4 regions of the Bacillus paramobilis genome follow, and region 1 is predicted to be linked to each of the others. Evidence: a T-box and tRNA genes for the amino acid it is inferred to sense, from the RefSeq annotation. Region 1 holds a T-box; the other regions hold tRNA genes.
The links. A T-box is a leader RNA that pairs with one kind of tRNA and senses whether it is charged. The one in region 1 lies ahead of AABL52_RS05175 (valine--tRNA ligase), so its partner is inferred to be a tRNA-Val.
Positions count from the first base shown of each region.

Region 2: it has a tRNA-Val gene. The T-box ahead of AABL52_RS05175 (valine--tRNA ligase) is inferred to sense a tRNA for this amino acid. The anticodon was not compared.
Region 3: it has a tRNA-Val gene. The T-box ahead of AABL52_RS05175 (valine--tRNA ligase) is inferred to sense a tRNA for this amino acid. The anticodon was not compared.
Region 4: it has a tRNA-Val gene. The T-box ahead of AABL52_RS05175 (valine--tRNA ligase) is inferred to sense a tRNA for this amino acid. The anticodon was not compared.

Region 1 covers NZ_CP151108.1:990,718-992,892, reverse strand. The annotation lists gene AABL52_RS05175 (valine--tRNA ligase) at 1-1,025, opposite strand, end outside; T-box leader at 1,064-1,295, opposite strand; gene ysxE (spore coat protein YsxE) at 1,416-2,175, opposite strand, start outside.
Region 2 covers NZ_CP151108.1:4,756,340-4,758,514, reverse strand. The annotation lists rRNA gene AABL52_RS24405 (23S ribosomal RNA) at 1-495, shown strand, start outside; rRNA gene rrf (5S ribosomal RNA) at 597-712, shown strand; tRNA gene AABL52_RS24395 (tRNA-Asn) at 721-795, shown strand; tRNA gene AABL52_RS24390 (tRNA-Ser) at 798-889, shown strand; tRNA gene AABL52_RS24385 (tRNA-Glu) at 907-981, shown strand; tRNA gene AABL52_RS24380 (tRNA-Val) at 986-1,061, shown strand; tRNA gene AABL52_RS24375 (tRNA-Met) at 1,086-1,162, shown strand; tRNA gene AABL52_RS24370 (tRNA-Asp) at 1,166-1,241, shown strand; tRNA gene AABL52_RS24365 (tRNA-Phe) at 1,251-1,326, shown strand; tRNA gene AABL52_RS24360 (tRNA-Thr) at 1,345-1,420, shown strand; tRNA gene AABL52_RS24355 (tRNA-Tyr) at 1,431-1,514, shown strand; tRNA gene AABL52_RS24350 (tRNA-Trp) at 1,522-1,595, shown strand; tRNA gene AABL52_RS24345 (tRNA-His) at 1,615-1,690, shown strand; tRNA gene AABL52_RS24340 (tRNA-Gln) at 1,754-1,828, shown strand; tRNA gene AABL52_RS24335 (tRNA-Gly) at 1,834-1,908, shown strand; tRNA gene AABL52_RS24330 (tRNA-Cys) at 1,923-1,993, shown strand; tRNA gene AABL52_RS24325 (tRNA-Leu) at 2,004-2,085, shown strand.
Region 3 covers NZ_CP151108.1:4,547,092-4,549,266, reverse strand. The annotation lists rRNA gene AABL52_RS23445 (23S ribosomal RNA) at 1-767, shown strand, start outside; rRNA gene rrf (5S ribosomal RNA) at 869-984, shown strand; tRNA gene AABL52_RS23435 (tRNA-Val) at 990-1,065, shown strand; tRNA gene AABL52_RS23430 (tRNA-Tyr) at 1,074-1,157, shown strand; tRNA gene AABL52_RS23425 (tRNA-Gln) at 1,169-1,243, shown strand; tRNA gene AABL52_RS23420 (tRNA-Lys) at 1,248-1,323, shown strand; tRNA gene AABL52_RS23415 (tRNA-Leu) at 1,338-1,418, shown strand; tRNA gene AABL52_RS23410 (tRNA-Gly) at 1,448-1,522, shown strand; tRNA gene AABL52_RS23405 (tRNA-Leu) at 1,539-1,627, shown strand; tRNA gene AABL52_RS23400 (tRNA-Arg) at 1,631-1,704, shown strand; tRNA gene AABL52_RS23395 (tRNA-Pro) at 1,715-1,788, shown strand; tRNA gene AABL52_RS23390 (tRNA-Ala) at 1,804-1,876, shown strand; tRNA gene AABL52_RS23385 (tRNA-Ser) at 1,897-1,989, shown strand; tRNA gene AABL52_RS23380 (tRNA-Ser) at 2,045-2,137, shown strand; tRNA gene AABL52_RS23375 (tRNA-Met) at 2,160-2,175, shown strand, end outside.
Region 4 covers NZ_CP151108.1:5,130,909-5,133,083, reverse strand. The annotation lists rRNA gene AABL52_RS26200 (23S ribosomal RNA) at 1-638, shown strand, start outside; rRNA gene rrf (5S ribosomal RNA) at 728-843, shown strand; tRNA gene AABL52_RS26190 (tRNA-Asn) at 853-927, shown strand; tRNA gene AABL52_RS26185 (tRNA-Thr) at 932-1,004, shown strand; tRNA gene AABL52_RS26180 (tRNA-Glu) at 1,026-1,100, shown strand; tRNA gene AABL52_RS26175 (tRNA-Val) at 1,106-1,181, shown strand; tRNA gene AABL52_RS26170 (tRNA-Tyr) at 1,199-1,282, shown strand; tRNA gene AABL52_RS26165 (tRNA-Gln) at 1,348-1,422, shown strand; tRNA gene AABL52_RS26160 (tRNA-Lys) at 1,428-1,503, shown strand; tRNA gene AABL52_RS26155 (tRNA-Gly) at 1,509-1,580, shown strand; tRNA gene AABL52_RS26150 (tRNA-Ala) at 1,592-1,664, shown strand; gene AABL52_RS26145 (glycerate kinase) at 1,780-2,175, shown strand, end outside.

The DNA.
Region 1 (2,175 bases):
TGAGGCTCGATTTCTACTAATACGCCCGCTTCTTGTAAGTCTTTTACTAACGCTTTACGACATTCGAAACGATCCATGCCGTTATACTTACCAGCCTTTTCATTCATCGATCCATCTTCGTTCATTACTAAGATACGTGGTAAGTCATGACGGTTACCTACTTCAAAGTCATTCGGGTCATGAGCTGGTGTAATTTTTACAACGCCTGTTCCGAAATCTTTTTCTACGTACTCATCAGCAATAATCGGAATCTCACGGCCTACGATTGGAAGTGTAACTGTTTTTCCGATTAAATGCTTGTAACGATCGTCTTCTGGATGAACGGCTACTGCTGTATCACCAAGCATCGTTTCTGGACGAGTTGTTGCAAGACGAATATGACCAGAACCATCTGTTAATGGGTAGTTCATATGGTAGAATGCACCTTGAACTTCTTTATGAATTACTTCAATATCAGAAAGGGCTGTACGTGTTGCTGGGTCCCAGTTGATAATATATTCACCGCGGTAAATTAAGCCTTTTTCATATAATTGAACGAATACTTTATTAACTGCATCAGATAAACCTTCGTCTAATGTGAAACGTTCGCGAGAATAGTCTAGTCCTAAACCAACTTTCCCCCATTGTTGACGAATGTGAGACGCGTATTCTTCTTTCCACTCCCAAGCTTTTTCAAGGAACTTCTCACGGCCAAGATCGTAACGTGAAATACCTTCTTCACGAAGTTTCCCTTCTACTTTCGCTTGTGTTGCGATACCCGCATGGTCCATTCCTGGAAGCCATAATACATCGTATCCTTGCATACGCTTCGTACGAGTTAAAATATCTTGAAGAGTTGTATCCCAAGCATGACCTAAGTGTAACTTACCAGTTACGTTCGGAGGTGGAATTACAATTGTATACGGTTGTTTCTTCTCGTCTCCTGTTGCTTCAAAATATTTGCCTTCTAACCACCACTGATAAAGGCCTTCTTCAACGGACATATGATCATATTTAGTTGGTAAATTCTTTTCCGTGTTTGACATTATTTTCCCTCCTTAAAATAAAAAATGCCCCTCATCCAAAAAAGGACGAGGGACATCGCGGTACCACCTTTATTTACAAACAAATTCAGAATTTGCTTATACTCTTAATTTGATAACGGACAAATCCGTCTTTTCCTAATGAGAACTATTCCGTTCAGAAAAGATGCTCCAGGGCTACCTTCTAACATAACTATCTAGAGAATCTCCCAGCTAATGATTCTCCTCTCTGAAGACGTTTCTTGTTATACTCTTCCCCTTCAAGGCATTTATATGATTGTTAATTATTATATACAATAGTGTAAAAAACGAAACCCTATTCGTCAAGATAAATTTAAGACTACGAATTTTTTAACGCACAAAAAAGATAAGTAGAGGATGCTACTTATCTTTTTATCCGTTCCCTTGCTGGGCAGCTTGTAATTGCGAAAGGAAATATTCTATATTGCTAACGAGCCAATGCGATTGTTGTAAGCTCTTTACTCCGAGGAGTTCATTTTCCTCATTACGACTCTCTCTTCTTTTCTTATAAGACTGGATTTGCCGAATAAATTGCGATGGATACGTCATATACGCAAACATGAGTAGTTGCTCTTCTTTCGTAAAAGGGAAATTTTTTTGGTACATTTGATACCATTCAAACCGATCACTTCGCGCAATTGGATACGTGTTTAAAGACCGAGAATAAAACCCTACTATATCTTGCACAGGTGTTGCAAACTTCGATTTTTCTAAACTAATAAAATAGCCATTCCGTTCATAATCAAATAAAAAGTGATTAAGTGATACGTTACCATGCACAAAAGTAATGCGTGTTTTTTCTTTTTCTTTCATCGCATCGTTCCACTCATTTAATTGCTTCGTTGCAAACTCACGCGCCCTCATGACATGATGATAGTACGTACAATATTGCAATTCAAACGGAGACATATACCACTTCGCTTCAGATTCTACAAGAAACTCTTCTAACATCTCACCATCATTTTCCCAACGATCGGATATATTTGTATAATGTTTCTCTAAATCTTCTTCTGTATACGTTTCTTCTTTTACCGTTTTTTGATGCAACGCTCCGAGAGTCTGGAACATTTTATGGTATTGATCATTATCCTCACCGTTCCCTTCCGCACGTTCTAACCAAGGCATTAAATAA
Region 2 (2,175 bases), 1.5 Mb from region 1:
GCATGGAAGGGCCATCGCTCAACGGATAAAAGCTACCCCGGGGATAACAGGCTTATCTCCCCCAAGAGTCCACATCGACGGGGAGGTTTGGCACCTCGATGTCGGCTCATCGCATCCTGGGGCTGTAGTCGGTCCCAAGGGTTGGGCTGTTCGCCCATTAAAGCGGTACGCGAGCTGGGTTCAGAACGTCGTGAGACAGTTCGGTCCCTATCCGTCGTGGGCGTAGGAAATTTGAGAGGAGCTGTCCTTAGTACGAGAGGACCGGGATGGACGCACCGCTGGTGTACCAGTTGTTCTGCCAAGGGCATAGCTGGGTAGCTATGTGCGGAAGGGATAAGTGCTGAAAGCATCTAAGCATGAAGCCCCCCTCAAGATGAGATTTCCCATAGCGTAAGCTAGTAAGATCCCTGAAAGATGATCAGGTTGATAGGTTCGAGGTGGAAGCGTGGTGACATGTGGAGCTGACGAATACTAATAGATCGAGGACTTAACCATATAATATGAAGCAAATGTTATCTAGTTTTGAGAGAACATAAAAAACTTGTTGACTTTTAGAGTGAATAAGTTATAATAATGATTGTCTCAAAAGAATAATGTCTGGTAATGATGGCAGAGAGGTCACACCCGTTCCCATACCGAACACGGAAGTTAAGCTCTCTAGCGCCGATGGTAGTTGGGACCTTGTCCCTGTGAGAGTAGGACGTTGCCAGGCAATATTATTCCGCAGTAGCTCAGCGGTAGAGCTATCGGCTGTTAACCGATCGGTCGTAGGTTCGATTCCTACCTGCGGAGCCATTGGAGAGCTGTCCGAGCTGGCCGAAGGAGCACGATTGGAAATCGTGTATACGTCACAAGCGTATCAAGGGTTCGAATCCCTTGCTCTCCGCCATAGGATTTATAATATTTGGCCCGTTGGTCAAGTGGTTAAGACACCGCCCTTTCACGGCGGTAACACGGGTTCGAATCCCGTACGGGTCACCACTTTGGAGGATTAGCTCAGCTGGGAGAGCACCTGCCTTACAAGCAGGGGGTCGGCGGTTCGATCCCGTCATCCTCCACCATATAAATTATATAAGTAGTATCATCGCGGGGTGGAGCAGCACGGTAGCTCGTCGGGCTCATAACCCGAAGGTCGCAGGTTCAAATCCTGTCCCCGCAACCAAATGGTCCCGTGGTGTAGTGGTTAACATGCCTGCCTGTCACGCAGGAGATCGCCGGTTCGACCCCGGTCGGGACCGCCATTTTAATAAGGCTCGGTAGCTCAGTCGGTAGAGCAGAGGACTGAAAATCCTCGTGTCGGCGGTTCGATTCCGTCCCGAGCCACCATTTATCTTAATAAAATATGCCGGCTTAGCTCAATTGGTAGAGCAACTGACTTGTAATCAGTAGGTTGGGGGTTCAAGTCCTCTAGCCGGCACCATGTAAGTTTCGGAGGGGTAGCGAAGTGGCTAAACGCGGCGGACTGTAAATCCGCTCCTTTGGGTTCGGCAGTTCGAATCTGCCCCCCTCCACCATTTACATAGGGGCATAGTTTAAAGGTAGAACTGAGGTCTCCAAAACCTCCAGTGTGGGTTCGATTCCTACTGCCCCTGCCAAATATATTTACACAACATGGCGGTTGTGGCGAAGTGGTTAACGCACCGGATTGTGGCTCCGGCATTCGTGGGTTCGATTCCCATCAGTCGCCCCATTTTTATTTTAAAAATTACAAATAATCTAATGGATACTTACATATAATTAAGTAAGAATTCGGTGGGCTATAGCCAAGCGGTAAGGCAACGGACTTTGACTCCGTCATGCGCTGGTTCGAATCCAGCTAGCCCAGCCATTTTTGCGGAAGTAGTTCAGTGGTAGAATACAACCTTGCCAAGGTTGGGGTCGCGGGTTCGAATCCCGTCTTCCGCTCCAATATAATTTAATATGGCGGCATAGCCAAGTGGTAAGGCAGAGGTCTGCAAAACCTTTATCACCGGTTCAAATCCGGTTGCCGCCTTTTCTTTTGTGCCGATGTGGCGGAATTGGCAGACGCGCACGACTCAAAATCGTGTTCCTTCGGGAGTGTCGGTTCGACCCCGACCATCGGTATCATGAACGGCGTAATAAAAAATCTCTATACTAATTGTATAGAGATTTTTTGTGTTTTATTGGTGTGACAAAAAGTGTGCGGTGAGTAAA
Region 3 (2,175 bases), 1.7 Mb from region 1:
GAAACCGGAGCGCTAGCTTCGGTGGAGGCGCTGGTGGGATACCGCCCTGACTGTATTGAAATTCTAACCTACGGGTCTTATCGACCCGGGAGACAGTGTCAGGTGGGCAGTTTGACTGGGGCGGTCGCCTCCTAAAGTGTAACGGAGGCGCCCAAAGGTTCCCTCAGAATGGTTGGAAATCATTCGTAGAGTGCAAAGGCATAAGGGAGCTTGACTGCGAGACCTACAAGTCGAGCAGGGACGAAAGTCGGGCTTAGTGATCCGGTGGTTCCGCATGGAAGGGCCATCGCTCAACGGATAAAAGCTACCCCGGGGATAACAGGCTTATCTCCCCCAAGAGTCCACATCGACGGGGAGGTTTGGCACCTCGATGTCGGCTCATCGCATCCTGGGGCTGTAGTCGGTCCCAAGGGTTGGGCTGTTCGCCCATTAAAGCGGTACGCGAGCTGGGTTCAGAACGTCGTGAGACAGTTCGGTCCCTATCCGTCGTGGGCGTAGGAAATTTGAGAGGAGCTGTCCTTAGTACGAGAGGACCGGGATGGACGCACCGCTGGTGTACCAGTTGTTCTGCCAAGGGCATAGCTGGGTAGCTATGTGCGGAAGGGATAAGTGCTGAAAGCATCTAAGCATGAAGCCCCCCTCAAGATGAGATTTCCCATAGCGTAAGCTAGTAAGATCCCTGAAAGATGATCAGGTTGATAGGTTCGAGGTGGAAGCATGGTGACATGTGGAGCTGACGAATACTAATAGATCGAGGACTTAACCATATAATATGAAGCAATGTTATCTAGTTTTGAAAGAATATAAAAAACTTGTTGACTTTAAAAGTTAAATAAGTTAAAATGATTCTTGTCTTAAATGAATATAGTCTGGTAATGATGGCAGAGAGGCCACACCCGTTCCCATACCGAACACGGAAGTTAAGCTCTCTAGCGCCGATGGTAGTTGGGACCTTGTCCCTGTGAGAGTAGGACGTTGCCAGGCAAAATGGAGGATTAGCTCAGCTGGGAGAGCACCTGCCTTACAAGCAGGGGGTCGGCGGTTCGATCCCGTCATCCTCCACCATATATGTCGGAGGGGTAGCGAAGTGGCTAAACGCGGCGGACTGTAAATCCGCTCCTTCGGGTTCGGCAGTTCGAATCTGCCCCCCTCCACCATTCTTAATTAATGGGCTATAGCCAAGCGGTAAGGCAACGGACTTTGACTCCGTCATGCGCTGGTTCGAATCCAGCTAGCCCAGCCATTAAGAGCCATTAGCTCAGTTGGTAGAGCATCTGACTTTTAATCAGAGGGTCGAAGGTTCGAATCCTTCATGGCTCACCATTTTAACAAAATATGCGGGTGTGGCGGAATTGGCAGACGCACTAGACTTAGGATCTAGCGCCTTTGGCGTGGGGGTTCGACTCCCTTCACCCGCACTTTTAATAAAATAACTCAAACATGTCTTGCGGAAGTAGTTCAGTGGTAGAATACAACCTTGCCAAGGTTGGGGTCGCGGGTTCGAATCCCGTCTTCCGCTCCAATTTTCAATATGACATGCCGGGGTGGCGGAACAGGCAGACGCACAGGACTTAAAATCCTGCGGTGGGTGACCACCGTGCGGGTTCGACCCCCGCCCTCGGCACCATATGCGCCCGTAGCTCAATTGGATAGAGCGTTTGACTACGGATCAAGAGGTTAGGGGTTCGACTCCTCTCGGGCGCGCTTTTATTAACGGGAAGTGGCTCAGCTTGGTAGAGCACCTGGTTTGGGACCAGGGGGTCGCAGGTTCAAATCCTGTCTTCCCGATATTCCCAAAAACATGGGGCCTTAGCTCAGCTGGGAGAGCGCCTGCCTTGCACGCAGGAGGTCAGCGGTTCGATCCCGCTAGGCTCCACTTTATTTATTATATGTCTCGGAGGTATACCCAAGTTCGGCTGAAGGGATCGGTCTTGAAAACCGACAGGCGGTGAGAATCGCGCGGGGGTTCGAATCCCTCTACCTCCTCCATTTTCTTTTTAAATGGTTTAGACATAAATAATAAAATATTTCTTTTTTCCTTCATGGAGGTATACCCAAGTTCGGCTGAAGGGATCGGTCTTGAAAACCGACAGGCGGCGAGAGTCGCGCGGGGGTTCGAATCCCTCTACCTCCTCCATTTTTTAAAAATATTATATTGTCGCGGGGTGGAGCAGC
Region 4 (2,175 bases), 1.1 Mb from region 1:
TCCTAAAGTGTAACGGAGGCGCCCAAAGGTTCCCTCAGAATGGTTGGAAATCATTCGTAGAGTGCAAAGGCATAAGGGAGCTTGACTGCGAGACCTACAAGTCGAGCAGGGACGAAAGTCGGGCTTAGTGATCCGGTGGTTCCGCATGGAAGGGCCATCGCTCAACGGATAAAAGCTACCCCGGGGATAACAGGCTTATCTCCCCCAAGAGTCCACATCGACGGGGAGGTTTGGCACCTCGATGTCGGCTCATCGCATCCTGGGGCTGTAGTCGGTCCCAAGGGTTGGGCTGTTCGCCCATTAAAGCGGTACGCGAGCTGGGTTCAGAACGTCGTGAGACAGTTCGGTCCCTATCCGTCGTGGGCGTAGGAAATTTGAGAGGAGCTGTCCTTAGTACGAGAGGACCGGGATGGACGCACCGCTGGTGTACCAGTTGTTCTGCCAAGGGCATAGCTGGGTAGCTATGTGCGGAAGGGATAAGTGCTGAAAGCATCTAAGCATGAAGCCCCCCTCAAGATGAGATTTCCCATAGCGTAAGCTAGTAAGATCCCTGAAAGATGATCAGGTTGATAGGTTCGAGGTGGAAGCATGGTGACATGTGGAGCTGACGAATACTAATAGATCGAGGACTTAACCATATAATATGTAGCAATGTTATCTAGTTTTGAAGGAATATATATTAAAATTCCTTTTGACATTCTGAAAAGAATGTGTATAATGATAAAAGTCTGGTAATGATGGCAGAGAGGTCACACCCGTTCCCATACCGAACACGGAAGTTAAGCTCTCTAGCGCCGATGGTAGTTGGGACCTTGTCCCTGTGAGAGTAGGACGTTGCCAGGCTTGTATTATTCCGCAGTAGCTCAGCGGTAGAGCTATCGGCTGTTAACCGATCGGTCGTAGGTTCGATTCCTACCTGCGGAGCCATTATGCTTCCATAGCTCAGCTGGTAGAGTACTTCCATGGTAAGGAAGAGGTCACCGGTTCAAGCCCGGTTGGAAGCTTGGAAAAAGTTTTAAATTTTTGGCCCGTTGGTCAAGTGGTTAAGACACCGCCCTTTCACGGCGGTAACACGGGTTCGAATCCCGTACGGGTCACCACTTTTGGAGGATTAGCTCAGCTGGGAGAGCACCTGCCTTACAAGCAGGGGGTCGGCGGTTCGATCCCGTCATCCTCCACCATATATATTTTAAATGTCGGAGGGGTAGCGAAGTGGCTAAACGCGGCGGACTGTAAATCCGCTCCTTCGGGTTCGGCAGTTCGAATCTGCCCCCCTCCACCATTTTCTTTAAAATAACCTGAGAGGGTTTATTTTTTTGAAAAGATAACCATACTAGTAAATATTAATGGGCTATAGCCAAGCGGTAAGGCAACGGACTTTGACTCCGTCATGCGCTGGTTCGAATCCAGCTAGCCCAGCCATTTACGAGCCATTAGCTCAGTTGGTAGAGCATCTGACTTTTAATCAGAGGGTCGAAGGTTCGAATCCTTCATGGCTCACCATTTTCGCGGAAGTAGTTCAGTGGTAGAATACAACCTTGCCAAGGTTGGGGTCGCGGGTTCGAATCCCGTCTTCCGCTTTTATTAATAAGGGGCCTTAGCTCAGCTGGGAGAGCGCCTGCCTTGCACGCAGGAGGTCAGCGGTTCGATCCCGCTAGGCTCCATCTAATAGAAAAGCTTACATCATATGATGTAAGCTTTTTTTGTGTTTAAAAAGACAACTTTCATATTTATCATTTAAAATGGAGAAAATGCGAAAATAAAGGATGGGGGATAATTGTGAAAGTTGTTATTGCATCTGATTCATATAAAGAAAGCTTAAAAGCTATAGAAGTATGTGAGGCTATTGAAAGAGGTTTTAGAGCAATTTTCCCTAAAGCAGAGTATGTGAAAATACCAATTGGAGATGGAGGAGAAGGAACGGTTGATTCTCTTGTTGATGCTACAGGGGGAAGGATTATATCACTTCATGTGACAGGACCGCTCAGAGAACGTGTACAGGCCTTTTACGGTATGTCTAAAGATAAAAAGACAGCGTTTATTGAAATGGCAGCAGCATCAGGATTACAACATGTTCCGGTTAAAAAGCGAAATCCACTTATTACAACGACTAAAGGAACTGGAGAGCTTATACTACATGCGCTAGACGAAGGAGCTAAGCACATTATTTTAGGA